DNA from 3 places in the Streptomyces sp. NPDC005803 genome. Region 2 is predicted to be linked to each of the others. Evidence: riboswitches for the same ligand, from Rfam matches in the RefSeq annotation. Region 2 holds a riboswitch; each other region holds the start of a gene.

Region 1 (10,616 bases), on a different contig from region 2:
GCAGGCCCCAGGACCACGCCTCCCGCCCGGCGCATGCCTTCCACCCCGCTCACGCCCGCATACCCGCCACATCGCTGAAAGAAGTGCGGACCCGGGGCAGGGCGGCGGCCCGTACGGTCGCCGAGTACGAGTCGTTCGCGACCTCGCTGGCCTTTCTGCGCCGCCAGGCCCGCCGCGGCACGGCGGGCCCGGACTTCGCCGAACGCGAGCGGGAGTTGCTGCACCACCTGTGGCAGCGCAGGGAGACCGCCGGCCCCGCCCTGGCGTACGCGGCGCACGCCACGGGCCGTCTGCGCCCCCGGTACGTGCCCGCGATGCGCCGGCCGTACCAGGACCAGGCCCACGGGACGTACCGGCCCCACGGCGGCCACGCCCCCTACCCGCACCCCGGGAACCCGTACGCCGGGCAGCCCTACAGCGCACCGCCGTACAACCCGGCTCCGCACCACCCCGGGCCGTACAGCCCCACGCCGTACGACTCCGCGTACGACCGGCCCCACCTGCCGCACACCGACCCACCGCGGTAAGGGCGGCGGAGGGTCAGGCGGAGGCCTCGGTGAGCTCGGCCAGCTCCTGGTCCGTGAGCTGCAGACCGGCGACGGCGACCAGCGCGGGAAGCTGCTCGACCGTACGGGCCGAGGCGATCGGTGCGGCGACGGTCGGCCGGGCGGCCAGCCACGCCAGCGCCACGGTCGCGATCTCCGCATCCCGCTCCCGCGCCACCTTGTCGAGCGCGGCGAGCACCTTCCGCCCCCGCTCCGACTCCAGGTGCGTGCCCGCACTGCCCGCGCGGGCACTGTCCACGGCCGTACCCGGACGGTACTTGCCGGTGAGGAACCCGGAGGCGAGGGCGAAGTAGGGGACGGCCGCGAGCCCGGCTTCGGCGGCGGTGTCCTGGAGCTCACCCTCGTACGTGTCACGGGAGACGAGGTTGTAGTGCGGCTGCAGGGCCACGTACCGGGCGAGACCCTCGCGCTCGGAGAAGTCCAGCGAGGCGCGCAGCCGCTGCGGGCTGATGTTGGACGCGGCGATCTCGCGGACCTTTCCGTCCTTCACCAGCTGGTCGAGGGCGGTGATGATCTCCTCGACCGGGACCGTCTCGTCGTCGAAGTGCGTGTAGTAGAGATCGATGTGGTCGGTACCGAGCCGGCGCAGCGACTCCTCGGCGGCGGCCTTGACGGTGGTGGCGGAGAGCCCCTTGTGCGCGGGGTGGGCGCCGACCTTGGTGGCCACGACGATGTCGGACCGGTTGCCGCGTGCGGCGAGCCACTTGCCGATGAGCGTCTCCGACTCGCCGCCCTCGTTGCCGGGGACCCAGTGCGAGTAGGAGTCGGCGGTGTCGACGAAGTTGCCGCCTGCCGCCGCGTACGCGTCGAGGACGGCGAAGGACTGCGCCTCGTCGGCGGTCCAGCCGAAGACGTTGCCCCCGAGCGCGAGCGGGAAGACCTGGAGGCCGGAGGAGCCGAGCTTTCGGAGAGAAGTCATAAAGGGAACAACCGATTCCGCCGGTTCCGCTATTCCATGCCTTGTACACCTGATTCCGCGACCACGACGTCGGCCGATCTCGTCGACCGTGGACCGTGCCCTGCCGGTCCTTCGGGCAGGCAGACGGGCAGATGGGCAGACGAGGAGCCAGGGCGTCTGGGCGACGGATCGGCGGCCGGACCGGCAGCCCTGACGTCGGGGGTGAGCGTCAGGGCTGCCGGGGTTGCGTGGGCCGGAGAACGAAGCGGCGTGCGGGGCGGTCTCAGACCGTCAGGCCCCGGGCGCGCAGCCAGGTCATCGGGTCGACGCCGGTGCCGTCCGCGGTGTGGACCTCCAGGTGGAGGTGCGGACCGGTCACGTTGCCGGTCGCGCCGACGCGTCCGATGGTGTCACCCGTCGTGACCTTCTGGCCGACGCTGACGTCGATCGAGGACTGGTGGCAGAACCACACCTCCGTGCCGTCCTCCAGCTCCAGGACCGTGCGGTAGCCGTAAGAGCCGGAGTATCCGGCCGACTTGACCGTGCCGGTGTGGACGGCCTTGATCGGGGTACCGGTAGGCGCGGCGAAGTCGAGGCCCGTGTGGAAGCCGGAGGACCACATCGATCCGGCCTCACCGAAGGTCGAGGTGATCGTGTACGAGGAGGTGGGAATGGCGTAGCTGGCGGCGAGCTTGGCGAGGCGCAGGGCCTCCGCCTTCTTCTTCGCCTCTTCCGCGGCCTTCTTCTTCTCCGCGGCGATCTTCGCCTCGGCGGCGTCCTGCTGCTTCTTCGCCTCGGCGGCGGCCTTCTCCGCAGCGGCCTTCTCGGCGGCCGCCTTGACCTCGGCGTCGGCGGCGTCCTGCTGCTGCTCGGCCTGCTGGAGGATGCGGGCGCGCAGCGCCTCACCCGCGTCGGTGGTGCCCTGCTCGGCCTCGGCGGTGGTGATGCCGGCGCTCGTCAGCGGGGCGGAAGCGGTCGCGGCCTCGTCCGCCTCGGACCCGCTCGAGAAGAGTGCGCCGACGCCCGGAAGGGACTTGGCGTCGGGGAGATTGTCCGCGATGGAATCGGGAAGAGAGATGGAGACCGGCGGCTTGCTCTGGGCGGTGGCCATGCCACCCGCACCGACGGCCGCGATGACGCCGACGCCGAGGACGGTGGAGCTGCGGGCCAGACCATTGCGCTGCTTGGCGACGCGGTGCTTGCCGCGGACGGGGCGGACGGACTCCTCGGTGGGATTCCATTCCTCCCAGGTCCGGTCGGGCCCGGCCGCATCGGCGCGGAAGTCGTTTCCGAAGTCGCTGCCCCGATCGGTCCCGTAGTCGGTCGCGTAGTCGGCCCCGCACTCCGTGAGAGCGGTGGCGGGCCGGGTCGCGAAGTCATCGCCGTACTCGGACCCGAACCGTGAGGGAGCTTCGGGGGCAGGCTTGTTGGACGCCACGGGGGCGCACTCCTTTCCTTCCTTCTCGCCTACCGGGTTAGCTGACGGGTTCGGAGCAGGAAGGTCTCCTACGGGTACCTCTGCCTCGTCACAGGACAGAGTTGCCCGATTCACCCCATGTAGGTGGTTCCCCGGTTCCCTTGCGGAATTCGGCGCTCGCGCACGGTGCCGCCACTGACGGCGGCTGGGACAACCGCGCTGCGTTATCGAACGTTAATAGACACCAGGGTCCGAATCCAAGCTGTTCCCACTGATCGTTCACGTCTTTGGCCTGGACTTTACGGGACACAACCGGGTGGAATCGGACGAGTTGATCGCCCCTCAGGCGTCACCCGTTTTCTGACGTTGTGTCAAATGTTATGCGGAGCGGTGTCCTTCGGTCACGGACGGTGGCATCGTGGACAACCGCTCCCACCCCGCCGGTCACCGCGGGGCTCAGGCCGGGCCGCCGCCGCCCAAGCCCACGATCTTCACGGTCCTGCGCCGGACGGGCTGGCCCTCGGCGGGCCGCGCGACCGCGAGCAGCGCCATGTCGTCCGTCGACTCGCCGCCCGTGTGCAGCCGCACGTCGTCGGTCAGCGCGGACAGCAGCTCCTCGGGCCCCGGGAAGATCCGCCCCCGCAGCCGCTCGGCGGGGTCGTAGAAGACGCCTTCGGCGTTACGGGCTTCGGAGAGGCCGTCCGTATAAAGGAGGAGCGTCGCGCCGGCCGGCAGGTCCCACTCGTCCGCCCGGTCCGGCCACACCCCCAGGTCCATCCCCAGCGGGAGCGCGGGCACCGACGGGCCGAGCACCTCCAGTGCCCCGTCCGTGTGCAGCAGCAGCGGCTCGGGGTGACCGCGGTTGACGATCCGCACCCGGTCCGCACCCGGCGGGATCTCCACGAGCACGGCGGTGATGAAGCCCTCGACCGCGTCGAGGCCGCCGCGCCGGCTCGACTCCCGCGCCAGCGCACGCTCCAGCCGCCCCGCCACCCCCTCCAGCGTCTCCTCGTCCTCGGCCACCTCCCGGAAGGCACCGATGATCACCGCGACCGCCTCCACGGCGTCCAGCCCCTTGCCGCGCACGTCCCCGACCACCAGCCGCACCCCCTGCGGGGTGTCCGTCACCGAGAACAGGTCGCCGCCGACGAACTCGTCCGCCTGCGCCGCCTCGTACCTCGCGGCCACGCTCAGCCCGCCGATCCGGTCGGACGGCGTCGGCAGCACCGCCCGCATGGCCGTCTCCGCGATGACGCGGGCCGAGGCCAGCTGCTCGTTGCCGCGCCGCACGACCCCGTTGATCACGACGGCGAGGACGGAGACGGTGAGGACCGTGAGCAGTTCGATGGAGGGCACGACCTGGAAGAGGGTGCCGCTGTAGAGCCGGAGCGCGGCGACCGCCAGCAGCGCCGCGACACCGGTACGGACCGTGCTGGCCAGTGAGAAGAACGGCGCGGCGATCAGCGGAGCCGCCGCGAACAACGGGACGGCCGTGAAGGAGGGCGGGCTGGCGGCATCGAACAGCACGCCCCCGGCGATCATCAGCGCAGGCAGCGCCCGGACGAACCGGCGGGTCCGCACACCCCCGGCACGCCTCCGCCGCCGCTCCTCCCGCTTCCCCACCTTTTGTTCTCCTACCCCGTGCATCCACGGCCGCGGACGGTACCGCGCACCACCCTCCAGGCTTCCCGCAACGGGGTCGCGGGGCGACTCGTCATCGGCCAATGGGGGGACGTACGCGGCATGCGGCTCACGCCGGGCGACCCGGCGGGCCGACGGCGCACACACGACTCAGGCCCGGCACGCTGCATGCGTGCCGGGCCTGAACCTTCAGTAGCGGGGACAGGATTTGAACCTGCGACCTCTGGGTTATGAGCCCAGCGAGCTACCGAGCTGCTCCACCCCGCGTCGGTGAACACAACTCTACGGCATGTTCGACGCACTCATGACCACCCGGCGCGCACGCCCACGCGACCGGCACCCGCAGCGGCCCGCCGACCGGCCCCGCGTCCCGCGCCACCCGCACCCGGAGCGGCCCGCCGACCGGCCCCGCGTCCGCGCACCTGTCCAGGTCAGTCCGGTGCCCGCCCTCCGCGTCCACCACCCCTCAACCGCCGCTGACCGGCCGGGGATCGGCGTCAGCGGGCCCGAACAAACCGACACAGCAGCCCCGTTGGGGCCCAGAGACATCACCGCCTCCTCGGGCGATCTCCCCCGAGCCCTCAAAGTGGCGAAAACGAGAAGGTGTTGCAAGGAACACGTGTTCTGCCGCAAGGTAACTGCTGCATCCCCCGGATCGGCGGGCTGCCCGGGCGAGCCGGTCCCGGAGCGCGCATGTCGCCGCGCCCCGCGAGCCGCTCCCGGTCTCTCATCGCAGCCTGTCTGGAGGGCCCTCGACGATGACCGCACCGCTCACCCCCGCCCCTGCCCCCGCCCCGGCCACCCCGGCCACCCCGCCCTCCCCCGTACGCGGCGCCGTCATCAGCGGTCTCATCGGCGGCCTGATGGGCGCGGTGATGAGTGCGGCGGTGAACTACGTGGCCATCGGTCTGCCGGACAGCGAATCGGTCAACGCGGCCAACCACGCGGTATCGGGCCTGATCAGCGGGTTCATCGCGGGCTTCATAGGCATCCTGGCGCACAGCCGCAAGACCTCGCAGGCCGCACGCGCGGCCCAGGCGGCGACCACGCCCGCTTCCACGGTCCCGCGGCCGGCCGACCCCGAGCCCACGGAGCGCTCCGCCGACGCGGCCGCCGCCACCCCCGTACCGGAGAAGTAGCCACCTCACTCCACGCCGCACCGGTCCGCACCCCGCGCGCCCGCCCGTTCCCCTCCCCCCCCCCCGGCGGAACAAGGGAAACTCCAACGGGCGCATGCAGGAATGCGGTGATATGACTTATTTCAGATTCAGTCATATCGACGCAGACCCAGTCATTCGACGCGGCGCCAGGAGTGGACCGATGGACGACTATCCCCTGCTCAACCTGTTCTGGACCATGCTCTGGTTCTTCCTCTGGGTCATGTGGCTCTTCCTGCTGTTCCGGGTCATCACGGACATCTTCCGCAGTGACGACCTCAACGGCTGGGCCAAGGCGGGCTGGCTGATCCTGGCCCTGGTACTGCCGTACCTCGGCGTCCTCGTCTACGTGATCGCGCGCGGCAGAACCATGGGCCAGCGCGACATCAAGGACGCGAAGGAACGTGACGCGGCCTTCAAGGCGTACGTGAGGGACGCCGCGGGCACGTCCGACGCGCACGGCGCGGCGAAGACCGGCCACGTGGAGGACCTGTCGAAACTCGCCGACCTCAGGGACAAGGGCGCGATCACGGAAGACGAGTACCTGCGGGCGAAGACGAAGCTCCTCGTCTGACCACCCGCACCCACGGCGCCGGCGCCCTCCCGCCCACGGCGGGCACCGGCGCCGCCGTCGTAGGGACATGCGGAAGCCGGCCGGCACACCGGCGAGCGGTCACCGAGTCACGCGGTGGCCCGGCCCATCAGCTCCGCGACCCGGACCGCCGGCGCCGAACCGGCCGGTTCCCCGGCCCCGCCGTCCGCATCGGTGATCCGCACCGCGCACGCGATCAGCCCTCCCTCGCCCGTCCGGGCGTACGACACGAACCACGCGGTCGCCCCGTCCCCGTACGACGGACTGGGCGTGACCCGACCGGACGTTCCGCCGATCACCGCGCCCGTACCGCCTCCGGCGCGCGCCCCGGCAGCGGATGTCTCCAGTGCCGACCGGAGCTGCTCCGCCGTCCCGCGCCGCATGATCCGCTTCGCACGCCTGGCGGCATCCTCCGCCGGCTTGACCACGCTGCCGTCGGCCCGCACCACCTTCGCGACCATCTGGGGGTCGACGCGCTCCCCGCCGTTGGCGACAGCGGCCACGACCCGGGCCATCTGCACCGGTGTGGCGGTGACGCCCCCCAGACCGGCCCCCGCGAACGCCACGTCGGCCCCGTTCACACCGCTTCGGGGGTACACGCTCGCCTCGAGCCGGACAGGGGTGCGCAGTTCTTCCCCGTTGAAGCCGAACGCCTCCGCCATGGCGGCCACCGCCGGCTGCCCCATCTCCACGGCCATGGCGGCGAAGACGTTGTGGCACCCGTGACGCAAGGCGTTCCGGATGGACGCGTTCCGGCAGTGCGCCGGATCGTCCGAGAACTCCGAAGCGCTTCCCGGCGCCGTGTAGGGGGCGGGACTGCGCGTGCTGTCGTCCACCGACGCGTACAGGCCCCGCTCCAGCGCGGCGGCCGCCACCACGACGCCGAACGTCCCCTCCGGCGCCAGCGCCTCACGCAGCGCCCGGTTCAGCATCGGCTTGTCCGGGTCCCGCATCAGCCGCTTCCACGCCTCGGTGTCCGCCGTCGTATTGCCGCTGAACCGCCCCGGGTCGTACGACGGTGTGCTCGCCACGGCCAGCAGCTGCCCGGTTCCGGCGTCCAGCGCGACGGCGGCGCCCTTGTGGCCCCTCAGCCCTTCCATCGCGGCCCGCTGGACGGAGGGGTCGATGGTGGTCGTCACGTCGCCCGACGTCCGGCCGCCGCCGGAGACTCCCGCGGTCAGCTCGTCGCCGTACACGCCTTCCAGGCCGGCGGCTCCGAAGGCCGTCGACCGGTATCCGGTGACGGGGGCGTACAACTCCCCGTCGGTGTAGGTGCGCCGGTACGGGACCTTCGCGTTCCCGGACGGCTCGGAACCCGTGACCGCCCTGCCGCCGACGAGGATGCGGCCCAGTCCCGGGGTGGCTGGGCGCTCGGGCGAGGGCTTGCCGTCCGCGGGTCCGTCCGGAGCGGCGGACCCGTCCCCGTTCGCGCATCCCCAGACCGGAGCGAGGAGCGCCACGAGAAGGGCGGCGCGGACAACGAGACGTCTGTTCGTCGAAGGCATGAAGATCACCTTATGAAGCGGCGCCGCCCGACCGGCCTGGAATGCCGAAAGAGCGGCCGTCCTGGTACCAGGAGCACGCGGACACGGCGGCCGCGCAACGGGCCGCGTCCGTGGGCGGTTCGGGCGGCAGCCCCGCGGGGTCCCGAGAGCGCGCCGGGGGTGGGATCGGCGGGGGACACGGCCAGGAACACCGCGAAGGTGCCGTTGTCCGACGGGAAGACCCCGCCGCCGGCCGGGAACGACGCAGCGCCTCGACCGGACGAAGCCGGTCGAGGCGCTGAGCAGCAGGTCGGGGAGGTCACCCCGCCCCGCCGGAGGTAGGCCGTGTGGGACTCGAACCCACAACCAACGGATTAAAAGTCCGCTGCTCTGACCAATTGAGCTAACGGCCCTCGGCGAATCACCCCCGAGCATAGCCCGCCGTAGCCCGGCCGCCGATCGGGTATCGGTTGCCGGGCCCCGTCGCCGTGGAACCGGCCCCGTTCAGCGAGGCGTTTTACGGGCGAGCGTGCGTGGGTGATCCGGGTTGAGGAACCAGTGGCGGGCCGAGGCGAACCACCAGGTGGCGGCGAAGCCCAGGACCACCAGGACCGCGACCGGGGCGTAGTTGAAGGTCTCCCAGGTGACGGGCGAGACCTGGGGCAGCATGAACAGCACGGTGATGACCACGACCCACACCACCGCGACGATCCCGATGGGACGGGACCAGCGGCCCAGGTGCCAGGGGCCGGGGCGGAAGTCGTCGCCGCGCAGGAGGCGGAGCAGGGTCGGGATGACGTACGCGATGTAGAGGCCGATCACCGCGATGGAGGTGACGGCCGCGTACGCGGTGACGTTGATCAGGTACGGGAGGCCCAGGACCAGCGCGCCGGCGGCGGCCAGCCAGACCGCCGCCACGGGGGTGCGGGTGCGGGGGCTGACCGTGTGCCAGACCCGGGAGAACGGCAGGGCGCCGTCCCGGGAGAAGGCGTAGATCATCCGGCTGTTGGCGGTCACGGACGCCATGCCGCAGAAGAGCTGGGCGCCGATCACCACGAGGAGCAGGAGCTTGCCGGCGGTGGCGCCCAGGGCGTCGAGGAGGATCTGGGCGGGCGGGGCGCCGGTCGGGGAGGCCAGGGCCCCGTCGTACGACTGGATGGCGAAGGTGAAGCCGAGGAGGAGGACGAAACCGGCGATCCAGGAGGTCCAGATCGACTGGACGATGCCGCGCGGGCCGGCGGTCGCGGCGTCGTGGGTCTCCTCGGTCATGTGGGCGGAGGCGTCGTAGCCGGTGAAGGTGTACTGCGCCATCAGCAGCCCGATCATCACCACGTAGAACCCGCTGCCCCAGCCGGTGTTGTTCACGAACTCGGTGAAGACGAACGACGCCGACTGATGCGAGTCGGGTACGAAGGTCAGGGCGCCGACGATGACCGCCACCCCCAGCACGTGCCACCAGACGCTGACGCTGTTGAGGATCGCGACGATCCGCACGCCGAAGGTGTTCAGCAGGCCGTGCAGCAGCAGGATCGCGGCGAAGAGCAGGATCGTGCGGCCGGGGGTGACCTCGAAGTCGAACTGGAGGTTCAGATAGGCGCCCAGGAACGACGCCGCCCCGAAGTCGATCCCGGCGGTCACGGCGACCTGGCCCAGCACGTTGAACCAGCCGGTGAACCACGCCCACGCGGCGGCCGAGCGGGGCGGGGCCAGCCGGTGGGCCCAGAAGTACAGGCCCGCCGACGTCGGGTACGCCGAACAGATCTCGGCCATCGCCAGGCCGACGAACAGCGTCATCAGCCCGACGCCGACCCAGCCCCAGGTGATCAGGACCGGGCCGCCGGTGTTCATGCCGAACAGGTAGAGCGTCAGGCAGCCGGAGAGCACCGAGATGATCGTGAAGGAGACCGCGTAGTTGGAGAAGGCGGACATCCGGCGGGCGAGGACCTGTGTGTAGCCGAGCTCGGCCAGCCTCGCCTCGTCGGAACCGGCGGGCGGGGCGGGAGTGGCGGGCGGGGCCGTGGTGTCGGACGGGTGCTTCGACAGGTCGGGCGGGCCGGCCGCGGAGGGCGGGGACGGTTGCCCGGCAGGCGCTCCAGGTGGGTTGCTTGTCATGCCCCCAGCGATTCCCGCGCCGGGGGCACGGCATGCGCGGGACGCGGTCCCGTGTGGCGGCTCGCGCGGCCCGGCCCCCGCGTAGAGAGCCGGACCGCGCCGTGCTCAGGCGAGCCTGGAGTACATCTTCCAGCCGCCGCCGACCTTCACCCGGCTCGCGAACAGGCCCTTGCCGTCGCCTCGGTAGCTCCACAGCACACCGGACGTGTCCCGGGCGAGGAGATCGGCCTTGCCGTCACCGCTCACGTCGCCCACCCCGACCAGCGCGTCGTAGATCTGCCAGCCGCCGCCGACCTTCACGCGGGTCGCCAACGTGCCCTGGCCCGTCCCGGCGTACCGCCACAACGCCCCGGCCGCGTCCCGGGCGAGCAGATCGCCCTTGCCGTCACCGTTCAGGTCACCGGCCCCGGTGAGCAGGTAGCCCTTCCAGCCCGTACCGATCCTCACGCGCGCCTTGAAGACACCGGCGCCCTCGCTCTCGTAGAGGAACAGGTATCCGGTCGTCGTCTCCCGGGCGATCAGATCCGCCCGCCCGTCACCGGTGAGGTCACCGGGCGAGGTCAGGACGTCGTACACGTTCCAGCCCGGGCCCACCTTCGTGAACGGCGTCGTCGACTCCAACGCCCCACCGCACGACGGCTTGTACGCCCGCAGCTCACCGCTCTTCACCCGCACCAGCACGTCGTTGCACCGGTCACCGCTCACATCGTCGAACGGCACCGCCGCCGTCACGCTGTTCGCACCCGTCC
Region 2 (9,596 bases):
TCCGCCAGGGTCGCGCCCTCGTCGTCGAACCGTACGAGCAGCCCGCCCGCGCCCTCGACGAGCACCAGGTCGTGCTCGGCCGCCAGCTTCTCCGCGGCCTCGGCGACCTCGTACGGACGGACCGGTGCCATCCCGGCCCGCCGCGCGGCGGTGGCGGGCGCCAACGGCTCGGGGTAGCGGGCCAGTTCGACCGCGGTCACATGGCGGCCGGCCAGTCGCGCCACCTCGGCGGCGTCACCCGGCTCGCCCGGCTCCAGGCCCGTCTGGGCCGGCTTGAGCACCGCCACCCGGCGGCCCGCGGAGGCCGCCGCGACGGCCGCGGTCACGATCGTCTTGCCGATCTCGGTGCCCGTCCCCGTCACTACCAGAACACTCATCTCAGCCCTCCCGCGCCGCAGCGCACACGGCGCGGCAGATCCGCGCCACATCGTCGTCACCGGTGACGTACGGGGGCATCGTGTAGACGAGGTCGCGGAAGGGCCGCAGCCACACGCCCTCGCGCACGGCCGCCCGCGTCGCGGACTCCATGTCCACCTCGTGATCGAGCTGGACGACGCCGATCGCACCCAGGACCCGCACGTCCCGGACCCCGGGCAGCTCGCCGGCCGGGGCGAGGCCGTCCCGCAGACCGGCGCCGATCCGCTTGACCTCCCGCTCCCAGTCCTGGCCGAGCAGCAGGTCGATCGAGGCGCAGGCCACCGCGGAGGCGAGCGGATTACCCATGAACGTCGGGCCGTGGGCGAGCACCGGCACCTCGCCGCGCGAGATGCCCTCGGCCACGGCGGTCGTGCACAGCGTCGCCGCCATCGTCAGATAGCCGCCGGTCAGGGCCTTGCCCACGCACATCACATCGGGCGAGACCCCGGCGTGCTCGGCCGCGAACAGCTTGCCCGTCCGTCCGAAGCCGGTGGCGATCTCGTCGAACACCAGCAGCACGCCGTGCGCGTCGCACGCCTCGCGCAGCACGCCCAGGTACGCGGGGGAGTGGAAGCGCATCCCGCCGGCCCCCTGCACCACGGGCTCCACGATCACCGCGGCCAGTTCGTCGGCATGGCGCGCTATCAGGTCCCGCAGATGCGTCGCGTAGGCGGGGTCCGGCTCCGCGTCGAAGCCGTCCGGGGGCGCGTCGGCGAAGACCTGGCGGGGCAGCGCCCCCGACCAGAGCTCGTGCATGCCGCCCTCGGGATCGCACACCGACATCGGCTGCCAGGTGTCCCCGTGGTACCCGCCGCGCCAGGTCAGCAGGCGCTGCTTGGCCGGCCGTCCGGCCGAACGCCAGTACTGGAGGCACATCTTCACGGCGACCTCGACCGACACCGATCCCGAGTCGGCGAGGAAGACGTGCCGCAGCGGCTCCGGGGTGATCTCGACCAGCCGGGCGGCCAGCCGCACGGCGGGCTCGTGCGTGAGCCCGCCGAACATCACATGACTCATCCGGTCCAGCTGACCGCGTGCCGCCTCGTTCAGCACCGGGTGGTTATACCCGTGCACGGCCGACCACCACGACGACATCCCGTCGACCAACTCGTGCCGGCCGTGCGCGGGTTCGGCGAGACGCAGCCGCACACCGGACGCGGACGCCACGACCAGCGGCTCCTGCCGGCCCGGCATGGGACCGTACGGATGCCAGACGTGGGCCCGGTCCAGGGCCCGCAGACCGGCGGGGGAGAGCGGCTCAGGCATTGGGCGCGAGATCCGTCCCCGCGCCGCGACGGCGGACCGCCACCAGATCCGTGCGTGCCGTCCGGGCTTCGGCTGCCTCCCCGGGAACGGTCTCCGCCTCCGGGCCGTCGCCGCAGGGCGCGCACCCGCCGGTGTGCGAACCGCAGCCACCGCCGCCCGCGTCCGCCCGGTGGCCGGGAAGCGTCGTCGTGCCCGCGCCCTCCACCTCGAAACCGGCGTCCGCGATCATGTCGAGGTCCGCCTGTCCCGCCTGGCCCTCACTGGTCAGGTAGTCACCCAGGAAGATCGAGTTGACCAGGTGCAGGGCCAGCGGCTGCATCGTCCTCAGATGCACCTCCCGCCCGCCCGCGAGGCGTACCTCCACGTCCGGACAGACGAAGCGCACCATCGCCAGGATGCGGAGACAGCGCTGCGGCGTCAGGTTCCACTCCTTGGCGAGCGGAGTCCCCTCGAAGGGGATCAGGAAGTTGACGGGCACCGAGTCCGGGTCGAGCTCGCGCAGGGCGAAGACCACGTCGACCAGGTCCGCGTCGCTCTCTCCCATGCCCGCGATCAGCCCGGAGCAGGCGGAGAGCCCGGCGGCCTGCGCCTGGTGGACCGTCTCCACCCGGTCGGCGTAGGTGTGGGTGGTGGTGATGTCTCCGTACGTCCCCTCGGACGTGTTGAGGTTGTGGTTGTAGGCGTCGGCGCCCGCCGACCGCAGCCGGTCGGCCTGGCCGTCGGAGAGCAGACCGAGGCAGGCGCACACCTCGACGCCCTCGTTCTGCTCCTTGATCGCCTCGATGGTCTGCGACACCCGGTCGACGTCCCGGTCGGTCGGCCCCCGGCCGCTGGCCACGAGACAGACGCGCTTGGCCCCTCCCGCCACCCCCGCGGCAGCCGCCTTCGACGCCTCGTCGGGCTTCAGCCAGGTGTACTTGAGGATCTCGGCCTTGGATCCCAGGCGCTGGGAGCAGTACGAGCAGTCCTCGGGGCAGAGACCGGACTTCAGATTGACCAGATAGTTCAGCTTCACCCGCCGTCCGAACCACTGACGGCGCACCTTTCCGGCCGCGGCCACCACGTCGAGCAGTGCGTCGTCCGGGGTCGCCAGTACGGCGAGCGCTTCTTCACGGGTCGGCAGCTCGCGCCGCAGCCCCTTGTCCACCAGCGTGTTCAGGAGGTCCATGGCGACGATCCTGGCGTACGGCACCGCCCCGAGCCAAGGAGGAACCGGACAAGACCGCCCGCGAGGGGTGTGTGCATTGCCACACCATTCAGGGCCGCGCCCCCGGTTAGGGTCTGTGAGCTGCCTACAAAAGGGACCCCGACCATGTCCTTCGCCCCGTTCGACTGGATCGACGAGGAGGCGCGCCGCCGCGCGGACGACGGACTCGTCCGGACGCTGCGGCCGCGGCCCGCCGAACCGGAACTGCTGGACCTCGCGAGCAACGACTACCTCGGCCTGACCCGGCACCCGGAGGTGACCGCCGCGGCCGCCGCTGCGGCGCGGCGCTGGGGCGGCGGCGCCACCGGCTCCCGGCTGGTCACGGGTTCCACCACCCTGCACGCCGAACTCGAACGTGAACTGGCGGACTTCTGCGGGTTCGAGGCGGCTCTGGTGCTGTCCTCGGGGTACGCGGCCAACCTCGCGGCGCTCACCGCCCTGACCGGGCGGGGCTCGCTGATCGTGTCGGACGCGGGCAACCACGCCTCGATCGTCGACGGCTGCCGGCTCTCGCGGGCCGAGACCGCCGTCGTGCCGCACGCCGATCCCGCGGCCGTGCGCAAGACCCTGCACGCGCACCACGGCAGGTCGCTGGCGGTCACCGACTCGGTCTTCTCGGTCGACGGCGACGCCGCGCCCCTGGCGGAACTGGCCGACGCCTGCCGCGCGGAGGGCGCGGCCCTGCTGGTCGACGACGCGCACGGCCTGGGAGTGCTCGGGGGCGGCGGGCGCGGTGCGCTCGACGCGGCGGGCCTGGCGGGCGCCGACGGCGTCGTCGCCACGCTCACCCTCTCCAAGTCCCTGGGCAGCCAGGGCGGGGCGGTCCTCGGACCGGCGCGGGTGATCGACCACCTGGTCAACACCGCCCGTACCTTCATCTTCGACACCGGGCTCGCACCGGCCGCCGTCGGCGCCGCCCTGGGGAGCCTGCGGCTGCTGCGACGCGAACCGGCCCGCGCGGCCAGGGCCCGTGCGGTCGCCGGTGCCCTGTACGGGCAGCTGACCGCGGCCGGTCTGACCGCGGTCAGACCCGACGCGGCCGTGGTCTCGGTCCGCGCGCCCTCGGCCGAGGCCGCCGTCCGCTGGGCGGCCGACTGCCGTGACGCCGGCATGGCGGTCGGGTGCTTCCGCCCGCCGTCCGTACCGGACGGCGTCTCCCGCCTCCGGCTGACCGCACGGGCCGACCTGACGGACGAGCAGATCGCCCGGGCGGTGGCGATCATAGGGCGGACCGCTCCGGCCGGCTGACCCGCCGGGGCCGGCCGGCGGCCGGCTCAGCCGACCGAACCGCCGTTCAGGGCGGTGACGAAGGACGTCCACGCCGGGGCGGAGAACCGCAGCGGTGGCCTGGACACGTCCTTGGAGTCGCGCACGGCCAGTCGTCCACGGCCGAACAGCGCGGTCTCCACGCAGTTGTTCATTCCCGTGCTGCGGCTGCTGCGCCGCCACCGTAACGCGTGCTGTGCGAGGCAATCCGACATGACGCCCCCCTCGGGCAGTCCGGGGTCACTGACCGTCGCGGTCGATTGCGGCGATCAGGTCCAACGAGTGCTCCGGCGACAGCGCGTGTGCCTGCAGGGTGCGGAAGGCCGAGCTGTACGCCTCGAGGTCTTCTTTCCGCTCCAGGTAGAGGCTACTCGTCAAATGGTCGAGAACGACCACATCCAGATCAGAAGTGCTCGGAAAAGAGAACATAACGAAAGGTCCGGTCAGGCCCACATAGCCGCCGACCGAAAACGGCAGCACCTGCAGGTGCACATGGGGGAGTTGCGCCACCCGGCTGAGGTGGCGCAGCTGCTCCCGCATCACCCGGCGGCCGCCGACCTCCCGCCGCAGGACCGCCTCGTCCAGCACCGCGCTCAGCCTCAGCGGTGGATCGCTCCGCAGGACCCCCTGACGCGCCAACCGCACCTCCACCAGCGAGTCCAGCTGACCGGCCGGCAGCCCGTCGAGCGAGGCACGGGTCACCGCGCGGGCGTAGTCGGGGGTCTGCAACAGGCCCGGCACGACCGACGTCTCCAGCGTGCGGGCGGTGCGCGCCTGTGACTCCAGACTGATGAAGTCGCGGTACTGCGGCGGGATCAGGCCGCGGTACGCGTGCCACCACCCCGCGCCCCCGCCGCCCGCCGAACCCGCGAGCGCCTCCAGGACCTCGCGCAACTTCGGATCGTCCGTGCCGTACGCGTCGAGCAGGCGGGTCACGTCACCGGGCCGTACCGCGCTCACACCGGTTTCGATGCGGCTGACCTTCGACTGGTGCCAGCCGAGCAGGCGAGCCGCCTCCCGGCTCGTCAGTCCCGACGTATGGCGCAGACTCCGCAGCTCCTCCCCGAGCTTGCGGCGTCGCACCGCAGGGCCGTGCCGCATGTGATGCCTCCCTCCCACTCGCCGCCGAGCGGACAGTGTGGCGTCTTCAGGAGGCATCCGGGGAAGAGTTCACCGCTTCGAGCGACAGATATATGCATATCTTGGCGGATCGCCGTTACAGAGGGCAGCATCAGTGGCACTCTGGCGCGAAGCACAACCCGGACCATCGATCGCGGGGTCGCTTCCGGGTGGGAAAGGGACGGCTCGCCATGGCAGACCGGCAAGAAGCACGCGTCACTCTGCCGAGCGAACCGGTCTCGGTCTCCTCGGCCAGGAGATATGTGGCCCGGGTACTGGCCGACTGGGGACTGCCCGAGGGCACGGACACCGGGGACACCGTGCGGCTCATCGTCTCGGAACTCGCCACCAACGCCGTCCAGCACACCTTCGGACAGTCCCCCACCTTCACCGTGGACCTCCGGCTGGAGCGGGACGAGCAACTGAGCCTCGGGGTGACCGACAGCCATCCCCGCTGGCCCCAGCGGCTCCCGGCGGCGGTGCGGCAGGACAACGGGCGCGGGATGGTGATCATCCGCTCGCTGGCCAAGGAGTACGGCGGCCGGCTGACCGTCACCCCCACCCCGGACGGCGGCAAGACCGTCTGGGTCGCGCTGCCGTGGCACGCACCCGTCCAGAACTGACAGGCCCACCGCGCCCGCCGGTCACTGCGGCGCCGCGGCCCGCCCGAACCCGCTGCGCAGCAGAGCCCGCAGCGTCGCCGCCGCCGCGCTCGTGCGGTCGCCGCGGTGCACCACCGAGATCGTCCGGCGGAACGCGGCCGGCTCCAGCCGCCGGACGGACAACGGCGTCGGGGACATCGCCGCCACCATCTCCGGCACCACCGCCATCCCGATGCCCGCGCTGACGAGGGCGCACACCAGCGCATAGCCGGGCGACTCGCAGACCACCGCCGGCAGCGCCCCCGCGTCGGCGAGCGCGCTCTCCACCCCGCGGCGCGGCGGATGCGTGGGCGCGCTGCTGATCAGGGGCCGGCCCGCGAGCTCCGTCACCGGGAGCCGCCCGCTGCCGTCGGCCAGGACCTGTCCGACGGCGGTGATCAGCACCAGCTCCTCGACCAGGAGCGGCTCGGCCAGGACCCCCGGGGGCAGCGTCGTCGCGGCGGCCGGCTCATAGGCGTGGCTCAGCGCCAGGTCCACCTCGCCGGCCGCCACCGCTGCCACCCCGCCCGGCGGCTCGTACTCGGTGACGGCCAGTTCCACGTCCGGGTGTGCCCGGCGGAAGGCGCTCAGCACCGGGGGCAGCAGGTGGATGCCCGCCGTGGTGAAGGTACCGACCCGCAGCCGCCCGCCGGAGAGCCCGGCCAGGCCCGCCAGCTCGTGGCGGGCCTGATCCATCTCGTCGAGGACCCGCCGGGCGCGCCCGGCGAGCAGTTCACCCGCGGCCGTCAGCCGGGCGCCCCGGTGGTGGCGCACCAGCAGCGCCGCCCCCGCCTCCCGCTCCAGCTTGGCGAGTTGCTGGGAGAGCGCCGGGGCGGTGTACCCCAGGCGGGTGGCGGCCCGGGTGATCGAACCGGCCTCGGCGACCGCCACCAGCGCCGCGAGCCGTGTCGGATCGTACATAAAGCATTCCTTTTGGCAGGCCCAGGAGATTGCAAGTACACGCTAAAGGCTCCGGAAGGCCAGGGTGGGGTCATGGACGCACAACTGACCGCTTTCGTCGGGGTCGCCGCCGCTATGGTGGCCCTCCCCGGCGCGGACTTCACCGTCGTCGTACGCAACGCGCTCACCTCACGTGCGGCGGGGGTGGCGACCGCTCTCGGGGTGGCCGGGGGACTCCTCGTCCACACCGCGCTCGCCGTCGCCGGCCTCGCCGCCGTGCTGGTGGCCTTTCCGGTGCTGTTCCGGACGGTCCAGCTCCTCGGTGGTGCGTACGTGCTCTACCTGGGCATCTGCGCCCTCCGCGCGGCCCGGCGCGACACCTGGCGGGCACCGGACGCCGGGGCGGCCGAGGACGACGGCGGGCGGGCCACGAAGGGAACCGGCCGCGCGCTGCGCCAGGGCTTCCTGACCAATGCGCTGAACCCCAAGGCGCCCGTGCTCTTCCTCAGCCTCTTGCCGCAGTTCGTGCCCGCCGGGGCCGCGCCGCTGCCCAGGACCGCGCTGCTCGCCGCGATCGTCGTGCTGATGGCGCTGATGTGGTTCCCGGCCGTGGCGCTCCTGGTGGACCGGCTCGGGCGTTGGCTGCGCCGGCCGCGTACGGCCCGGGCGATCGAGGGCGGCAGCGGCGCGGCACTCACCGCGCTGGGACTGGTCCTGGTGACGGGCCCGCTGCTGCCCTGACGCACGGGCGTGGGCCGGGGCGGGCAAGCGGCTTCACCGGACCCGGCCGTAGTAGACGCTCTTCGTCCAGATCTTCTCCAGGCGGACCACGGCCCCGGTCTTGGGCGAGTGCCAGATCTTGCCGCTGCCCGCGTAGATGCCCACGTGGTAGATGCTGCGGCCGGAATGGAAGAAGACCAGATCGCCGCGCTGTCGCTTGGAGGACGAGATGTGGCGGGTCTTGTTGTACTGCTGCTGGGCCGTGCGCGGGAGCTTCTTGCCCGCCTTCTTGAACGAGTACAGCGTCAGCCCGGAACAGTCGAAGCGGTTGGGCCCGGTGGCGCCCCACCGGTAGGGCGAGCCCTTCTTCGACGCGGCGATGTCGAGGGCCTTCATCGAATGACTCGCGGCCTGGGCGTCGGTGACGGCGCCGGGGACGAACACGCTGCCGCCGACGGCGGCGAGAGTCAGGACCGAGGCCGTGGTGGCCCGGGCAAGCAGTGACGGGACATGAACCTGCGCAGACATGCGCAACCCTTCGTCAGCCGCCTGTGAAGGATGACCTGTCGGGTTCGGGCCGGCGAAGTCGCCCGGCCGCAGTTGCGGCTTCACCCCGAGGGACGACCGGAAATCCGGTCGGCCCGTTGTGCTCGGGTCCTCCACTCCTGCCGATCCACTCCTGTCGACCAGGCATCCGGACGGCGGCAGGACTCGGCGTCCGCCCGGACCGCCCCGCCGCGGTGGCGGGGGCTTGTCGTCCCAGGGATCTTGACTCACCGAGTGCCGGATTTCCGAGGTGAAATGGCCATATGTGACACTCGTCACGAATGAACCGTTTGGGTGGCCGGATGGTCTTCCGGGAGGCGGTCGGCCCTCGCCCGCCGGTCCCGTACCAGCGGCGGAACGGGAGATCTCGCCCAGCGACGGCCCCGGAGGCGCAAATCGAGATGTCGCTCGTGCGAAGGAGCGGCTACGCCGAACGAGCGAGAAAATTCGGTCCACACGTCGGGCGTGTCGAGGCGTGTCTCGGTCAACTGGGCGGGGCGGGCGGCACGGTGACCCGCCCGGCGCGCCGTTCGCCGTCGAGAACGCGCAACGCCCGGGTCAACGTGACTGCGTGGATCCGGGCTTCGCCCCGCTCGTGCATCAACGCGAGCGCGTCCCGCAGCGCGGCCGCGTGCGAGGCCAGCGCCTGTGCGGCGCGCAGGGCGCCGTAGGTGTCGCCGCCGTGGGCCGGATTGATCCGGCCCACCTGGTCGAGGACTTGCAGGTAGCGGTCGATGAACTCGCCCTCGGCGCGGGTCAGGGCGGGAAGGGGTGCGAACTCCGGATGCTGCACCCTGCATTCACCGCTCGGGGCGCACGGGCAGGGGCAGCCCGCGGCTTCGCACGATGTGGTCGATCAGTCCGTAGTCCTTGGCGCCCTCGGCGTCGAGGATGAGGTGGCGCTCGGTGTCGGCGCTGATCTGCTCGGCGGGACGGCCGGTGTGACGGGCCAGCATGCCGGTCAGCGTCTCGCGCATCCGGGCCAGTTCCCGCGCCTCGATCTCCAGGTCGGACGGCTGCCCCTGCACCGGCTCGGCCAGTTCGGGCTGCCGCACGACCACGCGGGCCCCCGGCAGGGCGTGTCGTCTGCCCGGCGCGCCGGCCGCCAGCAACACGGCCGCCCCGGCGCCCGCCTGGCCGAGGCAGAAGGTCTCCACCTCACAGGTGAGGAAGGCCATCGTGTCGTAGATGGCGGTCATGGCGCCGAACGAGCCGCCGGGGGAGTTGATGTACAGCGAGATGGGCCGGTCGGGAGCGTCGTGCTCCAGGTACATGAACTGCGCGACCAGGTCGTTGGCCGCGGTGTCGTCGACGGGTGTGCCGAGGAACACGACGCGTTCGGCCAGCAGCTTGGAGTACGGGTCGAGCGTGCGGGTCCCCTGGGACGTGCGCTCCGTGAACTCGGGCAGAACGTGGCGGGCGGCGGGGCGATGCATGACGTGGCCTCTCCTCCGGGATACGCGGGGCCGCGAAGGGCCCCGCGCACGCGTCTGTAAAAAATGTACAGGACGTAC
Region 3 (10,616 bases), on a different contig from region 2:
CAGCGGGTCCTCGATGGAGACCAGCGGGTACGCGGAGACGAGCTCCTCGTAGTACTCGGTCATCTCGGCGGCCGAGCGGGACTTGCCCTCGAACTCGTACTTTCCGTCCTTGTAGAACTCCGAGGCGGCGACGTCGAGCGCGAGCGCGATGTCCTTGCCCGGGGCGTAGCCGGCTTCCTTGATGGCCTCGACGATGAGGTCGAGGGCGGCGCGGTTCGACTCCAGGTTCGGCGCGAAGCCGCCCTCGTCACCGAGACCGGTGGACAGGCCCTTGGTCTTCAGGACCTTCTTCAGCGTGTGGTAGACCTCGGCGCCCCAGCGCAGGGCCTCGGAGAAGGACTCCGCGCCGATCGGCGCGATCATGAACTCCTGGATGTCCACGTTGGAGTCGGCGTGCGACCCACCGTTGAGGATGTTCATCATCGGGACGGGCAGCAGGTGCGCGTTCGGGCCACCGAGGTAGCGGAACAGCGGCAGGTCCGAGGCCTCGGAGGCGGCGTGGGCCACGGCGAGCGAGACGCCGAGGATGGCGTTGGCGCCGAGCGAGCCCTTGTTCTCCGTGGCGTCCAGGTCGAACATCGCCTGGTCGATCAGACGCTGCTCCGTCGCGTCGTAGCCGACGAGCTCCGGGCCGATCTGCTCGATCACGGCGAGGACGGCCTTCTCGACGCCCTTGCCGTGGTAGCGGTTGGGGTCTCCGTCGCGAAGCTCAATGGCCTCGAACGCGCCGGTGGAGGCGCCGGACGGCACAGCAGCACGGCCCGTGCTGCCGTCGTCGAGGCCGACCTCGACCTCGACCGTGGGGTTTCCGCGGGAGTCGAGGATTTCCCTGGCTACGACGACGTCGATGGACGGCACGAGGCATCTCCTTCTGGAATGTGACACTGGTGGTGCAGGGTCGCTTTGGCCTTGCGACAAGAGCCTAACCGGCTGGGCCCTCTCAGTCGGCCGACCGCCCGTCCCCTGGGACGAAAAAGGACCCAAGGGCAGGCATAGCAGGGCATAGGACCAGAAATTTACTGGCCGGTAACTACAACAGTTGAACGAGCGACGCGGAAACCGGCCGACCCCGGCCCGGCGCACACGGGGGAGGGTGCGCACGGGGCCGGGGCGGCCGGAGTGATCAGCGAGGAGAGATCGCCACTACTTCGTCAGGTGGAGCTGCTGACCCGGGTAGATGAGGTCGGCGTCCGTGACGATGTCCTTGTTCAGCTTGAACAGCTGCTCCCAGCCGCCCTCGACCTTGTGGTCGGCGGCGATCTTGCTCAGGGAGTCGCCGGTGACGACCTTGTACTCGCCATCACCCTTCTCGACCTTCTTGCCGGTCGGGGTGGTGACGGTCTTCGACTCGGCCTTGGGGGCGGTCGAACGGTCCGAGCGGTTGGTGGAGGGGGCCTCGGCGCGCTCGGCCTTCTTCGGCTCGGCCTTCTGGACCGGGGCCGACTGCTTCTTGGGGGTCTCGGTCTTGGCGGCGGAGCCGGTGCCGACACCGGGGTCGACACCGTCGTTGCTCAGGTTGCCGGCGCCGGCGCAGGACCAGGCGCCCGGTCCCTGCATGTCGAGGAGCTTCTCGGCGGTGGCGATCTGCTGGGCCTTGGTGGCCAGGTCGGCACGGGCCGCGTACTGGGTGCCGCCGGCGGCGGCCCAGCTGGACTGCGAGAACTGCAGACCGCCGTAGTAGCCGTTGCCGGTGTTGATGGACCAGTTGCCGCCGGACTCGCACTGGGCGACGGCGTCCCACGTGGCCACGGAGGCGGCGGAGGCGCCGGTCGCGCCCATCAGGGGCACGGCGATGGCGGCACCGGCGACACCGGCGAGCGTGGCGAGACGGACGGCCTTGGACGGGCGACGGTGCTTGTTGCCCTTGCTGTTGAGCAGCATCGAGACTTCTCCTCACCGACGCCTACGAGGTGAGCTGTCGGGTTCGGGCCAAGTGAGTTGCCCGGTCGCACGTCCTTGCGTGCGACTTCACCCCAAGCCGGTCCTGATGCGTCTCCCGACGATCGGGCCCGGCGCTTACCTGGGTCCCCCGCTCCTGCCTACGGCGCTTTACGCGTCTGTTCCCTTCGACCGACGGCAGGATTCGGCGTGACGGTCGATGGGGCCCGCGGTGCGAGCGGTTCCGACCGTAAACACACTCCACCCCCAGAACCAAAGATAGACATACCGGATAAACGGCCCTTACGCGCATCCGAATAACCGCTGTTTGCGCAGGTCGGGGCGGATGTGACGGGGCCTCCGGAACAAGATGCGCCAGTTCACGCAAAGAGACCCATGTCTCACTGAGTCAAAAGTGGGACATAGGCCTCTTAACTACCCCAGTTTCGGGGGCGTTTTCAGCTGATGATCAGACCGCGCTCATTCGGCCTTCACGCCGAGATCGAGGCTCTGGCCAGGCAGGATGAGGTCCGGATCGGAGCCGACCTCCGCCTTGTTGGCCTCGTACAGCGCCGTCCAGCCGCCGGACAGCTTCTGTGCGTCAGCAATCGCCCAGAGATTGTCGCCGGCCCGGACGGTGTACGTACCGTCAGCAGCCGCGGCGCCAGGGTCGCGTGCGTCACCGTCACCCCGCGAGGCATGCCGCCCCGCGTCCCGGTCACCACCGAGACCGGCCGACCGGCTCTCCTCGGGGGCGGGCGCGCCCCGGTGCTTGCCGGCCTTCTCCTGCGCCCCCGCGTCCTCCTGGGACCCGGAGGCCTCACCCGAGGGCGTGGCGGACGGCGTGGCCGGCGACGACGCGGACGCGTCCGGCTCGGCCGTCTTGCCCTTCGCGTCGCCCGCGGGCTTCGTCGTCTTCGAGGTCGCGCCGTCCGACGGGGCGGCGTGCTCGGAGGGGTCGGCGGGGGATGCGCTCGCGGACGTGTCCGCACTCCCGGCGGGGTCCGCGGACGGAGCGCTGCCCGGGTCCACACCCGGCAGGCCGGTGTCCACGGCGAGGCCCGAGACGACCGCGCAACTGGGCCACGCCTTCGATCCCCGGTCCGCCAGGACCTTCTCCGCCACGGCGATCTGCTGCGAGCGGCTGGCGAGGTCCGCGCGCTCGGCGTACGAGTCGCCGCCGTAGGACTTCCAGAGGTCCTGCGAGAACTGCAGGCCCCCGTAGTAACCGTTGCCGAGGTCGGCGCTCCACATGCCGCCGCTCTCGCACTCGGCCACCCGGTCCCAGGTCGAGGCGTCGGCGGCGTGCGCACCCGCCGCGCCGAGCAGCGGGATGGCGATGGCCGAGCCGGTCACGCCTGCGGCGACGATGATCGCGGGTGCCTGCCGAGGGCGACGGTGTCTGCCGTTCGCGGAGCCCATGGGAATGCCTTCCGTGTGACTGACGAGTGACTGGTGAGTCGAACGGTGAACCTAGCGGGACTCGAACGTGTGTCACAAGTCGATGCAGCAGAGATCACGTGAAAGTCACAGAGTTGACAGAGTGTCACCTTCACCGAGCGCCGGTCCCGGGCTGAACTCCACCGGCAAGGTGCGCAGCCCCCGCATGATGAGCCCGCCCCGCCAGCGCAAATCGGCAGCTTCCCCCGCAAGTCGCAGGTCCGGAAGGCGTCTGAGGAGCGTGGCGAGGGCTGCCTGCCCCTCCAGCCGGGCGAGCGGTGCTCCCAGGCAGTAGTGGATGCCGTGCCCGTAGCCGAGGTGCTGATTGTCACGCCGCGCAAGGTCCAGCGTGTCCGGTCCGTCGAAGCGCGCGGGGTCCCGGTCGGCGGCCGCCAGCACCACGAGCACGGGATCCCCCTCGCCGACCTCCTGCCCACCGATGGTCAGCGCCTCGGTGGCATACCGCCAGGTCGCGAGTTCCACGGGCCCGTCGTACCGCAGCAGTTCCTCGACGCCGGTGGCCAGCAGCTCCGTCTCCCCCGCGGCCAGCGAGCGCTGGAGCCGCTCGCGCTGCTCCGGGTGGCCCAGCAGGGTGTGGAGGCCGTTACCGATCAAGTTGACGGTCGTCTCGAAGCCGGCGAACAGGAGGATGAAGGCCATCGCCGCGGCCTCGTTCTCCGTCAGGTGCTCGCCGTGGTCGCTCGCCCGGATCAGCCCTGAGATCAGGTCGTCCCCCGGGTCCTCCCGTTTGCGGTGGATCAGTTCGAGGAGGTAGCCCCGCATCTTCTTCACGGAGCGGGCCACCCCGCCGCGCGGGCCCCCGCCGTGGCGGATCATCATGCCCGCCCAGTCGCGGAAGTCGTCCTGGTCCTCGCGGGGGACCCCGAGCAGGTCGCAGATCGCGTAGATGGGGAGCGGGAAGGCGAACTCGTGGATGAGGTCCGCCTCCCCCTTCCCGGCGAACCCGTCGATGAGCCGGTCGGTCAGCTCCTGCACCCGCGGCTCGAACTCCGCGATGCGCCGCGGGGTGAACGCCTTGGACACGAGCCGGCGCAGCCGGGTGTGGTCGGGCGGGTCGATGTTGAGCAGATGCGTCATCAGCTCCGCCTTGCGCTCGCCCGGAATGCCCGTCTTCCCCTTGGCGTGCGCGGACCCGGCGTGGTGTGCCGGGTTCTTGGACAGCCGGGCGTCGGCGAGCGCCTCCCTGGCGTCCGCGTACCGGGTCACGAGCCAGGCCTCGACCCCGCTCGGCAGCGTGGTGCGGTGCACGGGGCTGTGCTCGCGCAGCCATGCGTAGGCCGGGTACGGGTCGGTGGCGAACTCCCACGTGAAGAGTTCGGGCGCGGGCGGAGCGGTGGGTGCCGCGTGGGCGGGGCAGCCGGCAGGGGCTTCGGCGGGGCGGCCGGCGGGGTGGTCGTTCACCCCCCCGACGTTATCCGCAGCCCTCCGGCGCCTCCTGTGGCCGTCCGCCCTCAGCCGAGCCCCTCCGCCGCCCTGATCGCGTCCCGGTAGGCGCGGCCCGCGGCGCGCAGGGCGGCCTCCGGGTCGGTGCCGTCCTCCTGGGCGCGCACGGCCAGGGCGAGGAGGCGGTAGCCGATGTCGTCGCCCCCGTTCCCGCTCTCGGGGAGTGCTACGTCGAGGCCGGCGGTACGGACCCGGCTCGCCAGTTTCGCTGCGAGGGCCAGACCGGGCTGGCCGAGCGGCACGCCGTCGGTGACGGATGCGCGCTGCTTCTCGATGGCCTTGGTGCGCAGCCAGTGCGCGTGGACGTCCTCGGGCGTCTCGGCGGTCTCGTCGCCGAAGACGTGCGGGTGGCGGTGGATCAGCTTCTCGACGAGCGTGGCCGCGACATCGTCCACGGAGAACGGCTCCTCGTCGGCATCCTCGGCGATGCGCGCGTGGAGGACGACCTGGAGCAGTACGTCCCCGAGCTCCTCGCGCAGTTCCTCGCGGGTGCCGTCCTCGATCGCCTCGACGAGTTCGTACGCCTCCTCGATGGCGTACTTGGCGAGGCCCTCGTGGGTCTTCTGCGAGGTCCACGGGCATTCGACGCGGATGCGGTCCATGACCTGGACCAGATCGAGGAGCCGGGCGCCCGGCAGGTCGTACGAACCGGGCAGGAGTTCCAGGTTCGGCATCCGTACCCGGCCCGAGCCGGCCAGCCGGGCGAGCCCGTCCGTCAGGGGCTGGTTGCCTTCGCCGCCGGTGAGGACGACGACGGTCCGGCCGCCGGCGCACGCGTCGACGAGTTCCTGTGCCTCGGGCACGCCGAGCGTGACGGTGATGCCCGCTTCGCGCAGGTACGGCAGCTGAGGCTGGTCCGGTTCCCCGCAGTGCACCCGGTCGGCGGCGTGCAGCGTCTGCCAGGCGGGCCAGGACAGCAGGCCGGGGGCCACGCGGTGGCTGGCGGTGAGCAGGACGATGCGGCCGGGGTCTTCAGCGTTCACCCTGCGAATCTACCCCGGCCGCCCAACCGTCCTCAGGCCCCGGCCTCCGCGGCCGACTGGGCCGGCTCGGTGACCTGGGTGATCCAGGGGGCCTTGTACTCACCGAGCTGGATCTGCTGGTTGTTCCAGGCGCCGAAGCGCGGGTTGACGTCGACCTCGAGCGCCTTGGACGCCTTCGTCAGCGCGTCGCCGAGGATCTTCGTGCCGGCCGGGGTCGTCGGGTCGGCGCCGAGCGCCTGGCCGAGCTTGGTCAGCTGGACCTGCTCGCGCAGGAAGGCGTCGATCTGGTCCGGGGCGATCCAGCGCTCCTGGAGCACCGCGGCGCGCAGCCCGTCCTCCCCCTTGTACTGGGCGACGGCCGACTGCCGCATCTGCTGGATCTCGGCGCGGGTGACGGTCACCCCGGCGTCCGCCGACGCCTTGTCGAGGACCCGGTCCAGGATCAGGCCGTGCAGCTTGGCGCGGACGAGCTGGCCGGACTGGCCGGTCATCTGGGCGGACTGCTCGGAGGCGTCCTGTGCCTGGCGTACGTCCGCCACCTGGCCCTGCACGGTGGCCACCGTGATCCGGTCCCCGCCCACGACGGCCGCGGCGCCGGGGTGGGCCTGGCTGCCGCAGGCGGTGAGGAGCGGCGCTGCGGTGAGCAGTGCGGCGGAGACGATGAGCGCGGTGCGACGGCGGCGGTGCAAAGGAGCCTCCCGAGGAGATTGTGCGGCGGTGCACAAAGCCTTGCGGTGATCGATGGTAGGCAGTGGAGCTGGTCCGGGCCACTGATTCGACCAACGATTCGGGAGGAGTTGGGGATGTGGGCGTCCGGCGGCGTGGCCGCGCCGGCGTGTGGGGGCGGTTTCGGCGGGCGGCGGGGGTGTGCGGGGCGGGGCCCGTCGTGGCCCTTCCTGCCGCTACGCCGTCGCCGTCGGTATGAGTGCCGCGATGGCGTCCAGGTCCCTGCCCGCGGCGAGCCGGGGGAAGAAGATGCGCAGCGCGCTCCCGGTGGGCTCGTGGAGGAGGACGAAGGAATGCTTCACGAGCCCGTGCTTGACCTCGGACCGCTTGACCTCGGGGATCCGGAACGTCGCCACGTGCCGGTCCGGCTTGGCGAACGCCGGGTTGGCCTGGAACAGGAACAGGCGGGTGCCGCTGGCCGCGAGGTACATCGGCTGCGGGGTCGCCGCGGCGATGATCGTTCCACCGCTCAGGACCGCCGCGGCGAGTCCCACCGCTATGTTCTTCTTGACGGAGACCTGGCTGAGATTGACCAGCGACGTCGCCTGGACCTGCTCACCGGGCTCCAGCATCTCTGCGACGGCGGCCAGCAGCGCACGATGTCTTCTCGCGTTCACGACGCACCTTTCGAGTGGTTCGGGCAAGGGCGGGGCGGCGCGTCGGACGTGACGGGCCGCTGCGGGAGCGACGGCCCCGCCCAGTGATGCGCGGCGGGAGGGCTTTGCCCAGCTCAGCGCATGTGACCGGGTTACTTTGCCATACGGGGGACCCGGCTCCGTACCGCCCGGCTCAGCCGACCCGCTCGACCGGTTTCGGCGGGGCGTCCGGTCGCAGCATGATCGTGCGCGAGACGACGAAGGTGATGGGGATGGCGGCGGCTGCCGCGACCAGCGGGGCGTACCGGCTGCTGAATCCGGCCAGGTCGACCAGCAGGTAGACGCCGCCGGTGGTGATGACGAAGTTGGCCGCGTTGGTGAGGGGGAAGAGCAGGAACTTCCGCCAGGTGGGCCGGGTGCGGTAGGTGAAGTAGGAGTTGAGGAAGAACGACCCGGTCATGCTGAGCGCGAAGGCCAGCACATGAGCCGCTATGTACGGCAGCCGGTGCAGCAGGACGAGGTAGCAGCCGTAGTACGTGCCGGTGTTCACCGCGCCCACGAGGGCGAACCGGGCCATCTGTGCCTTGACCGTCATCGGCGTACGAACTCCAGGGTTTCCTGCTCCTGGGCGGGCCGGCGGGTGCGGGTGTTGGTGGCCTTCACCAGGAAGTGCGGGCGGCGCTTCACCTCGTAGTAGATCCGGCCGACGTACTCGCCAACCACTCCGACCATCACCATCTGGACTCCGGCGAGGGCGGTGAGCACCACGAGGAGGGTGACGTATCCGGGGGTGTCGACGCCCTTCACCAGGGCGACGCCGACGATCCAGGCGGCGTAGACGAAGGCCAGGGACATCAGGAGCATGCCGAGGTAGAGGGCGGCGCGCAGCGGCTTGTTGTTGAAGGAGAGGAGCCCGTCGAGGCCGTAGTTCAGCAGCTTTCCGAAGGTCCAGGCGGAGCGTCCCTGTTCCCGTACGGCGTTCTCGTAGCTGAACGTGGTGGTGGGGAAGCCGACCCAGGCGAAGAGGCCCTTGGAGAAGCGGTTGTACTCGGTGAGTTCGAGCACGGCGTCGGCGGCGCGCCGGGACAGCAGCCGGAAGTCACCGACGCCGTCGACGAGTTCGACGTCGACCAGGCGGTTGATCAGCCAGTAGTAGGCGCGTGCGGTGAGGGTGCGGGTGACGCGGTCGCCCTTGCGGGTGCGGCGGGCGATCACCTGGTCGTAGCCCTGGGCGTGTTCCTGGAGCATGCGGCCGACGAGTTCCGGCGGGTGCTGGAGGTCGGCGTCCATGATGACGACGGCGTCGCCCTCGGCGTGCTGGAGGCCGGCCAGCATGGCGGCTTCCTTGCCGAAGTTGCGGCTGAAGGAGACGTAACGGGCGCGGGGGTCGGCGGCGGCCAGCTCCTGGAGGATCGGCAGCGTCCGGTCCGCGCTCCCGTCGTCCACGTACACGATGTGGAACGCGTGGCCCAGGCGGGTCATCTCGTCCGTCACACGTTCATGGAAGCGTTCGAGGATGTCTTCCTCGTTGAAGCAGGGCACCACCAGCGAGATCAGCACGAATGTACATCAGCCGGTCAACGTGTCGAGGGCGGATGATGCGTGTGGCGTGGGGGCGACGGCTGGGTGAACTGAGCTGGGGAGGCGGGGTTGAGTGCGGTCGGGCCCCCGTCTTGGATGAGCACCATGACCCACGACAGACCCACTCACCCCAGCCGCCGCTCCCTGCTCGCGTGGAGCGGCGTCGGCGCGCTCACCGCTGCTGGCGTGTCCATCGGCACCGGCACGGCCTCCGCCGCCACACACCCCACGCCGGGCTCGGCGTTGCTGGTGCCGTCACCCCGGCTCGACCTGAACAGCGCGTCGGACAACTGGATACGCCAGAAGGCCACCCGTGACACCACGATCATTCAGTCGTTCGGCTACGACAACGCCAACGGCCACATCTACCTGGCCCAGGTGACGCAGGGCGGGCTGAAACTCTCGGGCGAGTCCGCTGCGGTGAGCAGTGTCGACCGCAATCGGCGCGGCGACCTGACCCTCACCAAGTGGGACATGTCCGGCAACACGCTGGGCTACATGTATCTGCGCGGCTTCGGACACGGCATGAGCATCGGTGTCGAACCGTTCGGCGGCAAGGCCTACCTGTGGACGGAGGCCGACGGCCAGGAGGTCGCGGACCCGGTGCACCCGGACGACCCGACCAAGACCACCAGCCGCGGCAGGCGTCTGGCGCGCTTCCCCTTCGTCAACGGCCAGGTGCTCGACTCCGGCTCGGCCGGACTCACCCTGTACGAGCCGGTCGCCGGGGCCACGACGTACACCGCCTCCGTCGACCCGGTCTACGGCCGGCTCGCCATCCGCTTCCGCGACACGGACGGCGTGATGGTCTTCCAGGTCCACGACCTGGATCTGGCCCGCCTCGGCATCTGGAGCCAGCCGCTCGCGAGTGTCCGCGAACCGGACATCACGGCGGTTCCCGGCTGGCCCCTCACCACCTACGGCCGCCCGTTCCTCCAGGGGTACGCCGTCGTCGGCCAGTACCTCTACATGCTGCACGGCAACAGCTACGGTTCCGTCCAGGACATCAACGGCCAGGACACGGTGATCTCCGCGCCCGGCGTCGGCAACACGTTCATCACCTCGGTGAACCTCACCACGGGCGCCCTGGACCCCGCGCCGCCCACGCCGTTCAAGGAGACCGTCAACCCGGCCCACACGGCGGCCGCGTACACGCTGGACTACCGCGAACCGGAGGGCCTCGGCGTGTACGTCCCGGACCCGGCCCAGCCCGGCGTCTTCCGGATCGGCATGGGGTTCGCCTCGGGAGATGCGGGCGCGCGGGTGGCGACGATCTACGGCAAGGCGGGGCTGGTTCAGCCGTCCTGACCTGACTGGGCGGGGCGGGGCGGGGCGGGGCGGGGCGGAAGAGCCAAGCGCCCCCACCGGCGCCCGGACGCGACCGCGGGCCCCCGGAGAGTTCCGGAGGCCCGCGCTCATCCCGCCGCCGGCCTACATGCGTCCCGTTCTCCAGGTCGACGGAGGAGACGTCGTCGACGACAAGCAGACCGGCCAACTGCCCCGGGCGTGAGGTGCACTCTCGGGGACCGCGGTGGTCGTTCTGGTACGAGGCCGGCGCAGACCGGGCAGCCGCTTCGACGCGTGCGCGGATCTCAGCCCTGGAAGATGAGCTGCGGCGGATGCGTGAAGTCAGCCCGGCAGAGGAAGACGTTCATGGAGCCCCAGCGGCCCACGGTGACTTGGGTGGGCGTACTGGCGTCCATGTCCTGCGACGCCGCACGGTCCTCCGCCGGAATCCAGCTGCGGCTGCCGCCGTCCCACTCCTTGCTCGCCACCGTCACCAGAAGGTCCGTCCGGGCCCCGCACGAGCAGAGCACGTCGGCGCGGCCCGTGCCGTGCCAGGAAGCGAATCCGCCGGCCTTCCAGCCGGGTGCGACCGAGAGGCTCAGCATTGACGGCCTCCATCCTGCTCAAGTTCCCAGAGTCCCAGTGGAGCGGCACGAGCCAA

Evidence for each region. Region 2 has a riboswitch for cyclic di-AMP ahead of ABZ454_RS19685 (C40 family peptidase). Riboswitches for the same ligand answer to the same signal wherever they lie in the genome.
Region 1: linked by a shared signal. The riboswitch ahead of ABZ454_RS32100 (M23 family metallopeptidase) and the one ahead of ABZ454_RS19685 (C40 family peptidase) in region 2 are both predicted to bind cyclic di-AMP.
Region 3: linked by a shared signal. The riboswitch ahead of ABZ454_RS05545 (transglycosylase family protein) and the one ahead of ABZ454_RS19685 (C40 family peptidase) in region 2 are both predicted to bind cyclic di-AMP.

Annotation. Positions count from the first base shown of each region.
Region 1 is NZ_JBEXXO010000029.1:68,938-79,553, reverse strand. It holds gene ABZ454_RS32110 (PrsW family glutamic-type intramembrane protease) at 1-527, shown strand, start outside; gene ABZ454_RS32105 (aldo/keto reductase) at 541-1,485, opposite strand; gene ABZ454_RS32100 (M23 family metallopeptidase) at 1,748-2,902, opposite strand; cyclic di-AMP (ydaO/yuaA leader) riboswitch at 2,914-3,067, opposite strand; gene ABZ454_RS32095 (PP2C family protein-serine/threonine phosphatase) at 3,338-4,504, opposite strand; tRNA gene ABZ454_RS32090 (tRNA-Met) at 4,716-4,789, opposite strand; gene ABZ454_RS32085 (hypothetical protein) at 5,281-5,661, shown strand; gene ABZ454_RS32080 (SHOCT domain-containing protein) at 5,843-6,253, shown strand; gene ABZ454_RS32075 (penicillin-binding transpeptidase domain-containing protein) at 6,361-7,776, opposite strand; tRNA gene ABZ454_RS32070 (tRNA-Lys) at 8,095-8,168, opposite strand; gene ABZ454_RS32065 (amino acid permease) at 8,260-9,867, opposite strand; gene ABZ454_RS32060 (FG-GAP-like repeat-containing protein) at 9,973-10,616, opposite strand, start outside.
Region 2 is NZ_JBEXXO010000013.1:72,149-81,744, reverse strand. It holds gene bioD (dethiobiotin synthase) at 1-377, opposite strand, end outside; gene ABZ454_RS19725 (adenosylmethionine--8-amino-7-oxononanoate transaminase) at 379-1,683, opposite strand; gene bioB (biotin synthase BioB) at 1,676-2,851, opposite strand; gene ABZ454_RS19715 (8-amino-7-oxononanoate synthase) at 2,996-4,138, shown strand; gene ABZ454_RS19710 (DUF397 domain-containing protein) at 4,165-4,371, opposite strand; gene ABZ454_RS19705 (helix-turn-helix transcriptional regulator) at 4,397-5,257, opposite strand; gene ABZ454_RS19700 (ATP-binding protein) at 5,467-5,898, shown strand; gene ABZ454_RS19695 (LysR family transcriptional regulator) at 5,920-6,837, opposite strand; gene ABZ454_RS19690 (LysE family translocator) at 6,910-7,557, shown strand; gene ABZ454_RS19685 (C40 family peptidase) at 7,591-8,064, opposite strand; cyclic di-AMP (ydaO/yuaA leader) riboswitch at 8,068-8,263, opposite strand; gene ABZ454_RS19680 (hypothetical protein) at 8,567-8,875, opposite strand; gene ABZ454_RS19675 (ATP-dependent Clp protease proteolytic subunit) at 8,883-9,518, opposite strand.
Region 3 is NZ_JBEXXO010000003.1:37,068-47,683, forward strand. It holds gene eno (phosphopyruvate hydratase) at 1-858, opposite strand, end outside; gene ABZ454_RS05545 (transglycosylase family protein) at 1,144-1,881, opposite strand; cyclic di-AMP (ydaO/yuaA leader) riboswitch at 1,886-2,057, opposite strand; gene ABZ454_RS05550 (transglycosylase family protein) at 2,359-3,300, opposite strand; gene ABZ454_RS05555 (cytochrome P450) at 3,406-4,740, opposite strand; gene ABZ454_RS05560 (nucleoside triphosphate pyrophosphohydrolase) at 4,791-5,765, opposite strand; gene ABZ454_RS05565 (SurA N-terminal domain-containing protein) at 5,798-6,454, opposite strand; gene ABZ454_RS05570 (hypothetical protein) at 6,668-7,108, opposite strand; gene ABZ454_RS05575 (GtrA family protein) at 7,281-7,682, opposite strand; gene ABZ454_RS05580 (glycosyltransferase family 2 protein) at 7,679-8,647, opposite strand; gene ABZ454_RS05585 (teichoic acid biosynthesis protein C) at 8,774-9,976, shown strand; gene ABZ454_RS05590 (hypothetical protein) at 10,261-10,560, opposite strand.